Regions from separate parts of the Gordonia sp. QH-12 genome, predicted to be linked through region 2. Evidence: riboswitches for the same ligand, from Rfam matches in the RefSeq annotation. Region 2 holds a riboswitch; the other holds the start of a gene.

Region 1 (6,851 bases), on a different contig from region 2:
AGTTCCCGGCCCAACTCCTCGAGCTGGTCGATGTAGGCGCCGATGACGAGGGTCTGGGAGTCCCGGTGGCGTTCGAGGATCGACCGGACCACGCGGATCTTGGAGTGGGCGGTGGAGCAGAGCTTGTACTTCTCCTCTGGTTCGGCGACGGCGTACTGCAGCCGCTCCGAATCGGTCATCGTCACCCGGACCTCGATGCACTCGGCCGGAGCGATCCAGCCCTGCGCCTCGATGTCCTTCCACGGGGCGTCGTAGCGTTTGGGGCCGATGAGGCTGAAGACGTCGCCCTCGCGTCCGTCCTCGCGGACCAGCGTGGCGGTGAGGCCGAGGCGCCGTCGCGACTGGAGGTCGGCGGTCATGCGGAACACCGGGGCCGGAAGCAGATGCACCTCGTCGTAGATGATCAGACCCCAGTCGCGCGAGTCGAACAGGTCGAGGTTCTTGTACTCGCCCTTCGACTTGCGGGTCATCACCTGGTAGGTGGCGATGGTGACGGGGCGGATCTCCTTGCGCTCGCCCGAGTACTCGCCGATCTCGTCCTCGGTCAGGGAGGTCCGGGCCACCAACTCGCGCTTCCACTGGCGGCCGGCGACCGTGTTCGTCACGAGGATCAGCGTGGTGGCGCCGGCCTTGGCCATCGCCGCGGCGCCGACCATGGTCTTTCCCGCACCGCACGGCAGGACCACGACGCCCGAACCGCCCGCCCAGAACGAGTCGGCCGCCAACTCCTGATAGTCGCGCAGATGCCAGTCGGTCTGCTCCAATTCGATCGGGTGCGCCTCGCCGTCGACGTAACCGGCGAGGTCTTCCGCGGGCCAGCCGACCTTCAGCAGGATCTGCTTGAGGCGCCCGCGCTCGGACGGGTGGACCACGACGGTGTCGTCGTCGATCCGCGCGCCGAGCATGGGCGCGACCTTCTTGTTCCGCAGGATCTCCTCCAGCACGGCGCGATCCAGACTCACGAGGGTGAGCCCGTGCGCGGGGTTCTTCATCAGCTGGAGCCGCCCGAAGCGGCCCATCGTGTCGACGATGTCGACCAGCAGCGGCTGCGGAACCGGGAAACGCGAGTGCGTGACGAGGGCGTCGACCACCTGCTCGGCGTCGTGGCCGGCGGCCCGCGCGTTCCACAGTGCCAGCGGAGTGACCCGGTAGGTGTGGACGTGCTCGGGAGCGCGCTCGAGTTCGGCGAAGGGTGCGATCGCGGCCCGCGCGGCGGCCGCCCCCGGATGGTCGACCTCCAGCAGGAGGGTCTTGTCCGATTGCACGATGAGAGGTCCGTCGGTCACCGGTCCATTGTCCAGGTTCGGGCGCGGTGCGGCCACCTGCCGTCGGGAGTCAGAGCACCTCGACCCGGGTGATCCGGTGCAGCGCGAACCGGAGGTCGGGCTCGCCGCCCTCCTCGTCGGCCACCAATTGTCCGGCGGCCAGCGAACGGGCGTGCACCACATGCCGACTCGCCGCGCCCTGCGCGTCCACATAACCGATGCGCAGGCGCCTCCCGGTGCGCAGGGCCAGTTGGATCAGCGTGGACACGGTCTCGCCGGCGGCACCCGACGCCGAGGCCGCGGCGACCGGTCCGGCGGCGCGGTCGGCGGTCCGCATCCGGGAGACGACGGCGTGCGCCTGACCGGGACCGAGAGCGGCGCGTCGATGCGGTGGGGACGACGCCGCACCGCGGGCCGGGACGCGGACGCCTCGGCTGCGCAGGTCGATCAGCGCTCCGGAGGAGTCCTCGCCCGCGGGGCTGAACCCCGATGCGCGCAGCCGGTCGATCACATCGCGCAGCGGTGCCGCCGACACCGCGACCGTCGGGGCCAGGGCGCGCAGGGCCAGCTCGGTCGCGGCCTCGCTGCGCAGCACCTCGGTGAGCGTCGCGGTGTCGTCGCAGCGGATGAACGACGCCGCCACGCCCACGCGCAGCCGGCCGTGTCTGCGGGCGACGTCGTCGATCAGATATGTCAGCGACTGCGGCACGGGCGTCCGTGAGTGCTCGTGGAGGAACGTGGCGATCTCGGCGCTGGTGCGGCCGGTGTCGAGCGTGCGCCGCACACTGTCTTCGGTGATCCGGTACATCGAGGCGGCACCGCCCGATTCGAGGTCGGCGATCAACCGGAGCCGGTCGGCCACGTCCGGATCGAGCGGCCCGGGCACCACGACTGTCAGGTCGGCCTGGACCAGAAAGTAGTCGATGAGGTCGGGCAGGGACGCGTCCATCGCCGCGAGCACGTCGGCCGCCGACTCGGCGTCGGCGGGAACGTCGAGGAGCAGCCGCCCGGCGGTCGTGAGCGAGCCGTGCGCCACGAGTCCGAGTTCGGTCGCCTCGCGCAGGGTCTCGGACACCACGTGCACGTTGAGCCGGCGGAGACGGCGCGGATGACGCCATCCGAGTACCGCGGTCAGCGCTTCGGGGGACACCGGGTGGGCGGGCTCGGCGTCGGCGAGCGGAGCCAGCACCGCGCGGCGCGAGGCCGCGGCGGTGGCGTCGAACAGTTCGGACGACAGCGCCGCGAGGGTGTTCCCCTCGCGGTCGGTGTCGCCGATCTGCCAGGGCTGCCGCGGCAGATCGAGCCACGCCCGCGCCATGCCGAGCCATCGTCGCCCGGAACTCAGATGCGCCCAGGCGTCGACGGCGCCGGTGGGCGCGAAGACGTCGTCGGCGAGGTGGTCGCCCGCGTCGGAGTCGGGCGCACCCGCGTCGAGCAGCCGCTGCCTGGCCAGCAGCTCGACGAGCAGGCCGACGCGGCTCACGGTCAGGGCGGTGGTCTTGGCGAGGCGCCGGAGTTCGCGGATGCCCAGGCCGCCGGACCGCAGCAGGGCCGCCGGCGCGGTGCCGAGCGCCTCGATCAGATCGCCGGAGTGACGGAGCAGTTCGAGCGCCTCGCCCGCACCCGCGGCGTCGACGGCCTTCGCGTCGAACCGCCCGGGGCCGTCCGCACCGGTGAGTGGCGGTTCCCGCAGGACCGCGGTCTCGAGCGGCGGCTGACCGCGAAGCAGTTGTCCCACCTGGGGCGGAAGCTCCACGGTCTGCTCATCGATCCGTGCGAGCAGACCGAGGGAGATGAGGGTGGGCACCGGCGCGCTCGGATCGGCATCCGGTGCGGCGTCGCGACTGCGCCCGAGAGACGACCCCTGGGCGAGTGTGGTGAGCAGTTCCCTGGGCCGCTCGGCGGCCGATTCGATGCGCTCGCGGATCTGCGCGGGAGTCGACTCCGCGATGGGGCCGAGCAGATTGTGAGCCCGCCACGGCAGGGCGTCGGGCAGATGCGCCCCGGCGATCCAGTCGGTGTGCCTGCCGCGTCGACGCGGCCCGGTGCCCCACAGCAGTGCACGGGTGACCATCTGGTCGAGACGCGCGTCGACGTCGCCGCGCCGCGCCCGCCGACCGAGACGGGCGACGATCGCGTCCCGGCTCACCGGCCCGAGGAGTTCCTTGCGTTCGCCGATCGCACTTGACGCGTCGAGAAAGGCCTCGATCACCGCGACCGCCAGAAGGTCGAGCCCTTCGCCCGCCAGGGAGATCGACGCCGCCGACAGCGCGCGCTGGGCGAGGACACCGGTGCCGCGGGGCGGGGGAGAGGCGAGGTCGGGCCGGGCGATCAGCAACTCGACGAGCGCATCGTCGGACCGCTCGGCGAGATCGTCGGCCAACCCGCGCAGCGGCAGGTCGGGACTCATTCGGACAACTGTACCGCCGGTTCAGCGGGCATGGCACAATGAGGCCGTGGCTAAGAAGAGTGGATACGTGGACAACGGTTGGCCGACGGATATCGGTGAGCAGCACGCGGTGACGGAGTTCACCTCTCACCTGGCGGGTGCGCTCTCGCCGTTCGGCGATTACTACGAGCTGCCGCAGCCCGTCGACAGCCTGCCGTACATCCAGTCGAAGACCGTCGTCAACCGCTGACCTGACCTGAGCTCTGCCGAGACCGGCCGGACCGTGTGGTCCGGCCGGTTTTCGTGCGCCATGTGTCACGTCGGTGCGGGGGCGGTCGCGAAATGCGAGAAGACCCCCGCCGAAGCGGAGGTCTTCTCGGATGAACTTCTCGGGTGATCAGGGGAGGTTGATCAGGCCCTTGTTCTGGTTGTACAGCTTCAGCTGGTCCGGGGTGAGCTGGTAGCCGGAGTCCTTGGCGGCCTTCCAGGCGCTGCGCACCTCGGGGCTCACCTTGGAGTCGTTGACGACCTTGTCGATCTGCTGCTTGGCCTCTTCGGTGTTCTTGGCGTCGGCAGGCTTGGCCAGGCCGGTCTTCGGGGCGTCCTGCTGCTTCGGTGCGAGCGGGTTGGCCGGCTTGGGGGTGGCCGGGGCGCTGCGCTGGGTGGGGCCCGAGAGGGGACCGCCGCAGGTGGGCCATGCGCCCTTGCCCTGGGTGGCGAGAACGCGCTCGCCGACGGCGATCTGCTGCTCGCGGGTGGCCTGGTCGGCGCTCGGTGCGTACTGGGTGCCGCCGTGGGCCGCCCAGGTGCTCGGGCTGAACTGCAGGCCGCCCTGGTAGCCGTTTCCGGTGTTGATGGCCCAGTTGCCGCCGGACTCGCACTGTGCGACCTGATCCCACTCGGAATCGGTCGCTGCCGAGGCGTGACCGCCGCCCATCAGGGCCGCGCCGCCGCCGATGATGGCCGACGTGAGGGCGATCTTCGCGAAAGTCTTGGTATTGGTCGTCTGCTTCGAGTGACGTCCGGACATATGTCTTCGTTTCCTCTCTCCACGCGCCTACGAGGTGAGCTGTCGGGTTCGGGCTGAGAGGTGCCCGGTCCGGCTCGCGTCACTGGGTGCGACGTCTGCCGGGCTTAACCCCAAGGCCGACCACCGAGGTGATCGACCGCTTCCCGGAGGATTGTGGGTCCCCCGTCCTCGCTCCTGAAACTGCATCAGCGGGTGTCCTGCCGGCGGAGCGAGGTTGGGCGCGACCGGCGGAACGGGCGTTCGGGTGGTCGCCTGGGTGGCGGCCGTCATGAACACTACGTCGTCGGGCCCGCGAGAACATCTGATGCGAAGAGGTGCTCTGAGGTGGCGTGAAGCGGCCGATCGGGCGTCGTGGCACGTCCGTGCTGCTCACGGCACTGATACCCGTCTCGTATCCCGTTTGTTATCGGGTTGTTATGTGACAAAGGTCACATCCTGTTTGAGAGTTCCGACACGCCGGTATGTCAGGATTGCGCGCGTCGAGCTTCGAGTGCGCGGAAGCTGCTGGCGTGGAAGACAAGTGGTTCGACGTTCGGGTCGCAGCGCAGGGCGTCGATGGTCAGAAGCACCACGAGGTGGTCGCCCGCGGGGATCTCTGAGAACACCGTGCATGCCAGGTGGGCGGCGGCGCCGGGGATGAAGACCGCGCCCGAGTCGTCGGCGATGGGGCGTACCCCGGTGAACCGGTCCTCCGGCGGCCCCGCGAGCCTGCGGCAGACGTCGCCCTGGTGCGCGGCGAAGACACTCACGCCGACGGTGCCGCCCCTCAGTGCGGGCCAGGTGGTGGAGCCGTTGCGGACGCACACCGACACCAGCGGCGGATCGAGCGAGACGGTGGTGAAGGCGCTGGCGGACATCCCGATCGGGTCGCCCCCGGGATCGTCGCCTGTGCGACACACGGCCACCACGCCGGATGGGAAGCAACTGAAAGCTCGTTTGAGTTCGGTCTCGTCGCTGACGGGCCGCAGCGGCCGGTCCGGGTCGATGCGGTTCACCGGCTGCGCCGGCCGGACAGCAGGGCGAACACGATCCCGAGCAGCAATCCCAGCGGTGCGCCCATGGCCAGAACGTAGACGGTCGTGACGACGGCCGTCCCGGTGTCCCGGACCGCCGGGAACAGCAGGGCGATGCTCGCGATCATCCCGATGCCGAACATGACGACGGCGACCCCGAGCAGGCGTGAGGACTTCTGGGTCTGCATGGCGTCAACGGTAGCCCGAACGCTAGAATCTGTTGCAGCGCGCCTCCGCTCGGACTGCCATCGGGCCAAGGCGCTTTTGTCTGTGGCAGACCAGATCAGTTGTGAAGGTGAGCACTGTGCCGACCGGCCGGGTGAAGTGGTACGACTCCGCGAAGGGCTTCGGGTTCCTGTCGCAGACCGACGGCGAGGATGTGTACGTCCGGGCCAACGCGCTGCCCTCGGACGTCTCGGAGCTGAAGGTCGGACAGAAGGTGGAGTTCGACATGGCGGCGGGACGCCGCGGCCCGCAGGCGCTGCGCGTCACGGTCCTCGAACCGGCGCCCAGTGTGGCGCGCAACACGCGCGAGGCGGCACGCCGCGAGCGGGACGCGAAGCGTCTCTCGCCCGACGAACTGCACGGGCTCATCGCCGATCTCATCACCTTGCTCGAAGGCAAGGTGCAGCCGGATCTGCGCAACGGCCGCTATCCCGACCGGAAGACCGCCCAGCGGATCTCGGAGGTCGTCCGCGGCGTCACACGCGAACTCGACCGCTGACGCGGGCCTCCGTCCGGCCGAGCTAGCCGCGCTGGTCGGGCAGCGTCGCGGTGTTCGGAATGCGGAAGTCGACCGGCAGAGTCCGGATCGAGAAGGTGCCGCGGATCGACAGGTCGACGTCGAGCGAGTCGTTGTCCTGGCCGGGGGTCTTCTCCCGGTACGCCGAGATCGACGACACCTCCACGCCCATCAGCACCCGATCGGGTTCGCTGTGCAGAATCTGCGTGAAAGTGGTGCCCGGCAGGTGCAGCCACATCACGCGTGCGATGCCCCGTGGTGTCGCGTATTCGGCGATGAGCGTCCACGGCCCGTCTGAGATCTCCTTCGGAACGCTCAGGGTCACCCGCTCGCCGATGGCGACCGGGTGGTCGTAGGTGCGGAGCTTGAACTTGCCGTTCCGGTCGACGAGTCGGCAGTCGTCCATCTTCAC
Region 2 (6,851 bases):
TGAACCCGAGCACCGAGGCGAAGTCGCGTGTCATATGGGCGTGATCGGTGTAGCCGAGCTCGGCGGCGATCTCGGCGAGGGATTCGTCCGGCCGTGTCCGGACGCGGTGCGCCGCCTCCTGCAGTCGACGGCGGCGGATCAACGCCGCCGGTGACAGGCCGACGTACTTGGCGGTGAGGCGCTGCAGGGTCCGTTCGCTGATCCCGAAGAGTTCGGCCGATTGATCGACCCGGATCAGAGCGGGGTCGGACTCGAGCGCGGTCACCGCGCGGTTCGCGAGCAGCGCCTCGTCGGTGAGCGACGCGCGAGCCCGCAGCCAACGTCCCACCGTCTCGGCAGCGGCCGCGGGGTCGGGCGGGGAGCCCATTCCAGTGGTCATCTCGGTGCTCACCGCGGCGTGCAGGTCCGGTGCGGACACCACGGTGACGGTGTCGAGATGTTCGGCGGGACGGATGGGGAGTGCTCCTGCGGCCGCGGGCCGCAGGAGTGCTCCCACGGCGCATCCTGTTCCTGCCAGGTCCCGATGACTGATCCGGGTGGTCGCACCGGCCACCACGACGTGATCGTGCTGAACCACCAGATTCAGGGCGCCGAAGCCGATGACCTCCTGGCGGCTGACACGGCCGGTCGGCAGCTGCCAGCGGCAGATCCAGAACCACCGGACCAGGTCGGCCGTCGCGCCGATGGCGGGAAGTCGATGGAACTCGGGAAGCGACTCGGGGCGCAGGACGCCTCGGTCGGACGGGACATCGGGGCGCGTCACGCCTCGCCGATCGAGAACCCGCCCTCCACCTCGGCGCTGGCGTAACTGCGGAACGCGATGTGCGTGGCACTCGTGCGGACACCGGGAAGACGGTTGATGGCGCCGGTCACCACCGAGGCGATCTCCTCGTGATTGCGCACCCGGACCTTGGCGATCAGGTCCACGTCGCCGGCGCACGAGTACACCTCGGTGACGCCCGGGATCTCGGCGACGGCCTGGGCCGTCTCGGGGATCTGATGGATGTCGGCTCCGATGAGAACGATGGCGGTGATCATGGGCTCGACTCTAGTGGCTTGCCGCCAGGCCGTTAGCGACTCGTCGCCTCGCGCGCCGATCGCGCGATGCGTGCGAAGTCGCGCCAGCGCTCGGCTGCGCCGATCGGCAGTGAGAGCTGGTCGCTCACGTCGACCAACCGCGTACCGGACTCGTACAGCCATCGCTCGATCAGCGCCGTCTCCTCGGCAGGCGCACCGGCGAGCGGTCCGCTGTCGTCGGCAGGGGGCAACACGGTCGTGGACGCGGCTCTGAGTCGTTCGACGACCGCCATCGGGGCCACGCCGCGAGCCGCGTGCGCGGAGCCGGCCAGGCGCCCGTATCTGACGACGCTCAGCTCCCAGCCGCCGGCACCGTCGGGCCGTGCGCCCACGACCTCCGGCCGCTGCGCCACCGCCGCGAGCCGCTGCGTCCGGGCGAGGGTCTCGATGGTCGCCGACAGTCGGTCGCGCGCCCGGGCCGCCGACTCGAACCGGCGCTGCTGGGCCAGGTACTCGACGCGTTCGCGCAGAACCGCGAGAAGCGAGTCGGACCGTCCCGAGATCAGGTCGCGTACGGCCTCGACTCGGCAGAGGTAGTCCGGCAGCGTCTGCGGGCGGTCACTGGCGGCGCGGCACGTTCCCGGCAGCGTCGCGACGAGCGGATCCGGCAGTCGTCCCGCCTCCGTCGGCCCCTCACACCAGTGGTGGCTCGCCTTCTTCAGGTCGGCGCCGCACGTCCGCAGCCCCGCCGCCCCGGAGAGGACGTCCGCCACCTCCAGCGCGACCGCCCGGCTCGTCACCGGCCCGAGCGATTCGGTCCCCGGCGTGCGCGACACCTTGAGGCGCGGGAAGCGCTCGGCGGTCAGGGTGATCCACCAGCCCCGCTGCGGATTGCGGGAGCGGCGATTGTAGGACGGCTTGTGGACCCCGAGAAGTCGCAGTTCGGCGACCCCGGCCTCCAGCGCGTGAGCGCACTCGACGTGATCGACGCGGGTCGCGAGTGAGACCATCTCGGCGATCCGGGTGCGGGTGTCGCTTCCGTTGAAGTACCCGGAGACGCGACGGTGGAGGTCGACGGCGGTACCTATATATAGGACCTCCTCCGACGGACCGCGGAAGAGGTAGACGCCCGGCCGATGGGGGAGCCCGGACGCCATCGTGCGTTTGGCGCGCATCGCCGGCGTCGCCCGGGGCAGATACGTGGTCAGATCGCCCACCGTTCGCACCCCCTGGTCGCCGACGCGCTCCAGAAGTCGATGGAAGACGTCGACCGTGGCACGGGCGTCGTCCAGCGCACGGTGGGTCGGCCGGACCGAGACGTCGAACAGATCGGCCAGCGCGGAGAGTTTGACGCTCGGCGCCTCCTGCCTGCTCAGAATCCGTCGGGCCATCACCACAGTGCACAGGGACGCGGAGAACGGCCACGGCAGGCCCGCTCGGGCAGCGCTCCTCCGCAGGAACCCCATGTCGAAGCGGGCGTTGTGCGCCACCAGGACGCACCCGCGGGCGAACTCGACGAAGGACGGCAGCACCGCCTCGACGGCTGGCGCGTCGTAGAGCATGGCGGTGGTGATTCCGGTGAGGGCGACGATCTGCGGCGGGATCGCGCGCCCGGGGTCGACCAGCGTCGCGAACTCGCCGAGCACTTCGCCTCCACGGATCTTGACCGCACCGATCTCCGTGATGCGGTCGTTCTCCGGACTCCCGCCCGTGGTCTCGAGGTCGACCACCACGAAGGTGGTCTCCCGCAACGGAGCGGAGGTGAACTCGTCGGCCTCGGGAAGGTCGGCGAACGACAGCTGTTCGACGGTCATGGCCGAACCGTACGGCGGGGCTCTGACAGCCCCGGCCCGACGCGCTTCGGCGGACGGAGATGTCGTAGGGGCGTCGTAGTCTCCACCCGAGGTCGACGGCGACGAGACGTCTTCGGGTCGCGGACAACGTGATTGCCCGGTTTCGCCGTCTCCACCGAGATGATGAGAGGCAGATCACATGAAAATTGACTGTGCGCGGTGTCCGATGCGAGCGCGAGCCTGCGGCGACTGCATGATGCAGGTCTTCTTCGGTCCGCCCACCAGCGGTTATGGGGTCATGGAGAACACTGACCCCGCCGGTGCCGAACTCGCCGACGCGATCGATGTGTTCGCTGACACAGAATTGATCTCCCCTGAGGTCGCGGGTGCGGCCAAACGGGGTGTCGTCGCAGGTGATGACACTTTCCGGGAGTCGTGGCCGGGTGGCCTCCGCGCCGTGTGAGCCGGTAGCGGACGGCGCGCCTACGGCGGGCCGGTGGACATCGCTGTCAGGGTTTCGTAATCTTTCCGAGACCTTCCAGTCAGGGATGTCCCGGAGCAGTCCGGGTGCCCGGTGGGTCATCGCCTAATCGCCCTCACCAACGGGGGCGAACCGGGGAACCACTTCCTCCGTGCGACCGATGCGAATCGTGCGTGCGGATTGGGGTGAATCGCACAAGGATTGAAGCTTCGGGCTTCTTTCTGCCTGCGTAGGGTCCATCTCTTCCGGCCCGAACCCGACAGCTAACCCGGTCGGCGATAAGGGAGAACAACAAGGAGTACGTGTTTTCGTGGGCAAACATAGTTTGGAGCAGACCAGTGCCGGCCGTAAGGCCGCCAAGTCCGCAGTGCTCGCCGGCTCGATCGCCATCGGCGGATCGCTGGCGTTCGCCGCAGCTCCCGCACATGCCACTCCGGTGACCGTTCCGAACGTCGGCACCTTCGACGTTCCGGGACTGCCGCAGAACCTGGTGCCGAAGGCCCCGCAGGCCCCGAGCCTGGACATCGGCACCCCGCAGCAGGTGCGCGCCAAGAAGGCGCTGCGCTACGCGGAGTCCAAGATCGGCGCGCCGTACGTCTACGGTGCGGCCGGCCCCAACGCCTTCGACTGCTCGGGTCTGACCTCGTGGGCCTACAAGCAGGCCGGGAAGATCATCCCGCGCGACAGCTACGGTCAGCTCGGCGGCGGCACCCCCGTCGCATCGCTGGCACAGGCCCAGCCCGGCGACATCCTGATCTTCAACGGCGGCGGCCACGCAGGCATCTACGCCGGCAATGGAATCTTCGTCCACTCGTCCACCGAGGGCGTTCCGGTGAAGCGCGACAAGGTGAACGCGTGGAACCTGACGGGTATTCGCCGCTACTGAGCAGCGACTGCCGTTTGAACTTCGGTGAAGGGCGGGACGGCGTGATGTGCGCCGGCCCGCCCTCACGGGTATGAAGGATCGAGTGCGAGTGGTGTTGAAGAGTCGAACGTCCCGGACGCTCAGACGGGCGGCCGCCTTCGGGCTGGCAGCCGTGTCCGCGTCGACGATCATGGTCGGGGCCCCCGTGTCAGCCGACCCGGCGCGCACCCCCGACCAACTGCTCTCGAAGTACCGCTCGCTCTCGGTGAACGCCGAGAAGACCTCCGAGGCGATGAACGCCGCGCAGGTCGAGTACGACAAGCAGCGCCGCATCGTCGCCGTCGAACGACGCAAGGCCGACAAGGCGGCCCATCAGCTCACCGCGATGCAGGGCCAGATGGACGCGGCCCAGAAGAAGGTGGACGCCCTCGCGCGCGTCAGCTACCGCGGAGCTCGCATCAACCGCCTCTACGCGATGCTGGTGAGCGATTCGCCCCAGAATCTCCTCGACAACATGTCGGGTCTGGAAGTGATGTCCCGCCAGTCGGCTGCCGACCTGCGGTCGGTGGTGAAGACCGCACGCGAGGCCAAGGCCGCCAAATCGGAGGCCGAGAAGACCGCCGCAGCCGCGACCCAGGCCATTGCCGCCTCGGAGAAGCAGCGCGGTGAACTGCAGGCCAAGCAGGCGAATCTGCAGATCGAAGCCGTTCAGATCCGCGCCATCTACCAGTCGATGACCGGCAAGCAGCTCGCCGCGCTGCGCGGGCCGAAGTACAACTTCGACCCCCGGGCCGTGCCGAAGGGGACCTCTCCGGAACTCGTGGCCGTCCAGGCCGCGATCTCGCGTATCGGTGATCCGTACGTCTGGGGCGCCACCGGGCCGAACCAGTTCGATTGCTCCGGCCTGATGCTGTGGGCCTATAAGCAGGCCGGACGTTCGATTCCGCGGACCAGTGAGGCTCAGCTCGCAGGCGGCACCCCGGTCGATCGCAACGACCTCGAGCCGGGAGATCTGATCATCTACTACCCGGATGCCACGCACGTCGGGATGTATGTGGGCGACGGTTACGTGGTGCACGCATCGACCTTCGGTGTGCCGGTCGCGGTGGTGCCGATCGACAAGGCCGGCCCGTACAACTCCGCGCGACGGTACTGAGTGCGCCCCCAGCGTGCCGCGATCGCGGCCACTGTCTTGGCGGCCGTGACTGCCGCGTCGCTCACCGCCTGTGGCTCCGTTGCCGATCACCCATCGGCCTCTTCGTCTCCGACGGTCGCGACGACGCCGCTGAACCCGTTCGAACAGCAGCGCTACGACGGCGTCACCGCCCTGCTCGACCAACTGTCGTCGACGCTGCGCAACGGCGACCGCAGAGGTCTGTCCGAACTCATCGATCCGGCCGCCACCGTCGAGTTCCGGCATCGGCTCGACGCCGTGGCTGCCGATTTCGCATCGGCGCCGGTGGGAAAGCCGCTCAAACTCAAGGAATTCCGCTATCGAGTGGCGCCTCAGACCGGTCCGGAGCACCTTCTCGAACCGGATTTCGAGGCGAAGCTCGAGGCGGCCGGCGCCTCCGACAGTTGGGTGACGCCCGTCGATCTCGACTACGCGCTGGGTGGCGCGTCGTCGCCTGGACTCGACGAACCGACGGTGACCCTCCACCAGAGCCTGACCTTCGCGCGATACGGCGACGACTGGAAAGTCGTCGGCGACGGTGGCCTGGCGCCCGACCCGTCGCAGGCTTCACGCGAGAATCCGAAGGCACCCGAGGTGGGACCGTGGGCGTTTCCGGGGCTGTCGGCGAACGACGTGCGCACCTCCGGGGGGACCTCGACGGTTCTGTGCTACCGGGGCGCGGAGAAGACCGCGGCTCAGGTCGCCGAAATCCTGCCCGCTGCGGTGGATGAGGTATCGAAGTTCTGGGGCGACGACTGGGTTCGGCGGATCGCGGTGATCTCCACCGCCGACGGCGCTCAGTTCTCCGGACTCACGAGGACCGTTCCGGTCGACACCTCAGCTGCCGCGGCCGCCACCGTGTACACCATGATCGATCGTCAGAATCAGCAGGTGGTGGGACAGCGGATCGTGCTCACGCCCGCCGCCCGTGCCCTGTCGAAGCCGGCGCTCGCCGTCGTGATCCGCCATGAGCTCACGCACGTCGCCTCGCGGCTCAACACCGCCGAGAACGCGCCGCTGTGGCTCACCGAGGGCGTTCCGGAGTACGTGGGCCGCAAGGGCACTTACCGGGACTTCGTCGACGCCGCACCGGAATTGGCCGCTGCCGTGGCCGCTGGCGACGTTCCGAAGGCGCTGCCCTCGGACGGGTCGTTCTCCGTCGACTCGGACGCGGCCCGGATCGCCTATCAGGAGGCGTGGTCGTTCGCGGCCTTCGTCGGCCAGAAGTTCGGCGAGGAGAAGCTCAAGAAGATGTACATCGGTGTCGGCAAGGGCGGAGACACCTCCACCACCGACGACGCGATGAAGGACGCGCTGGGTGCCGACAAGTCGACGGTGGTCGCCGACTGGCGGGCGTGGCTGCGCACCCAGGTGCGCCGGTGAGACGAACGCTGCTTGTCACCAACGACTTCCCGCCTCGGCCGGGCGGCATCCAGTCGTACCTGGAGAACCTGATCGCCTTCCTCCCGCCGGAGGACGTCATCGTCTACGCGCCGACGTGGCGGGGCTGCGAGGAGTACG

Evidence for each region. A riboswitch is a leader RNA that binds a small molecule or an ion and turns the genes downstream of it on or off. The one in region 2 is predicted to bind cyclic di-AMP.
Region 1: it holds a riboswitch for cyclic di-AMP, as region 2 does, so the genes downstream of both, Y710_RS09565 (transglycosylase family protein) here and Y710_RS05380 (C40 family peptidase) in region 2, are expected to answer to the same signal.

The regions. Positions count from the first base shown of each region.
Region 1 covers NZ_KQ969290.1:27,092-33,942, reverse strand. Annotated here, with positions in the region: gene Y710_RS09580 (DNA repair helicase XPB) at 1-1,286, opposite strand, end outside; gene Y710_RS09575 (helicase-associated domain-containing protein) at 1,336-3,675, opposite strand; gene Y710_RS09570 (hypothetical protein) at 3,722-3,904, shown strand; gene Y710_RS09565 (transglycosylase family protein) at 4,052-4,684, opposite strand; cyclic di-AMP (ydaO/yuaA leader) riboswitch at 4,693-4,885, opposite strand; gene Y710_RS09560 (flavin reductase family protein) at 5,149-5,679, opposite strand; gene Y710_RS09555 (hypothetical protein) at 5,676-5,885, opposite strand; gene Y710_RS09550 (cold-shock protein) at 6,002-6,421, shown strand; gene Y710_RS09545 (DUF2771 family protein) at 6,444-6,851, opposite strand, start outside.
Region 2 covers NZ_KQ969285.1:155,857-162,707, forward strand. Annotated here, with positions in the region: gene Y710_RS05360 (AraC family transcriptional regulator) at 1-763, opposite strand, end outside; gene Y710_RS05365 (Lrp/AsnC family transcriptional regulator) at 760-1,038, opposite strand; gene Y710_RS05370 (DEDD exonuclease domain-containing protein) at 1,071-2,831, opposite strand; cyclic di-AMP (ydaO/yuaA leader) riboswitch at 3,384-3,583, shown strand; gene Y710_RS05380 (C40 family peptidase) at 3,602-4,177, shown strand; gene Y710_RS05385 (C40 family peptidase) at 4,347-5,312, shown strand; gene Y710_RS05390 (peptidase MA family metallohydrolase) at 5,358-6,713, shown strand; gene Y710_RS05395 (glycosyltransferase family 4 protein) at 6,710-6,851, shown strand, end outside.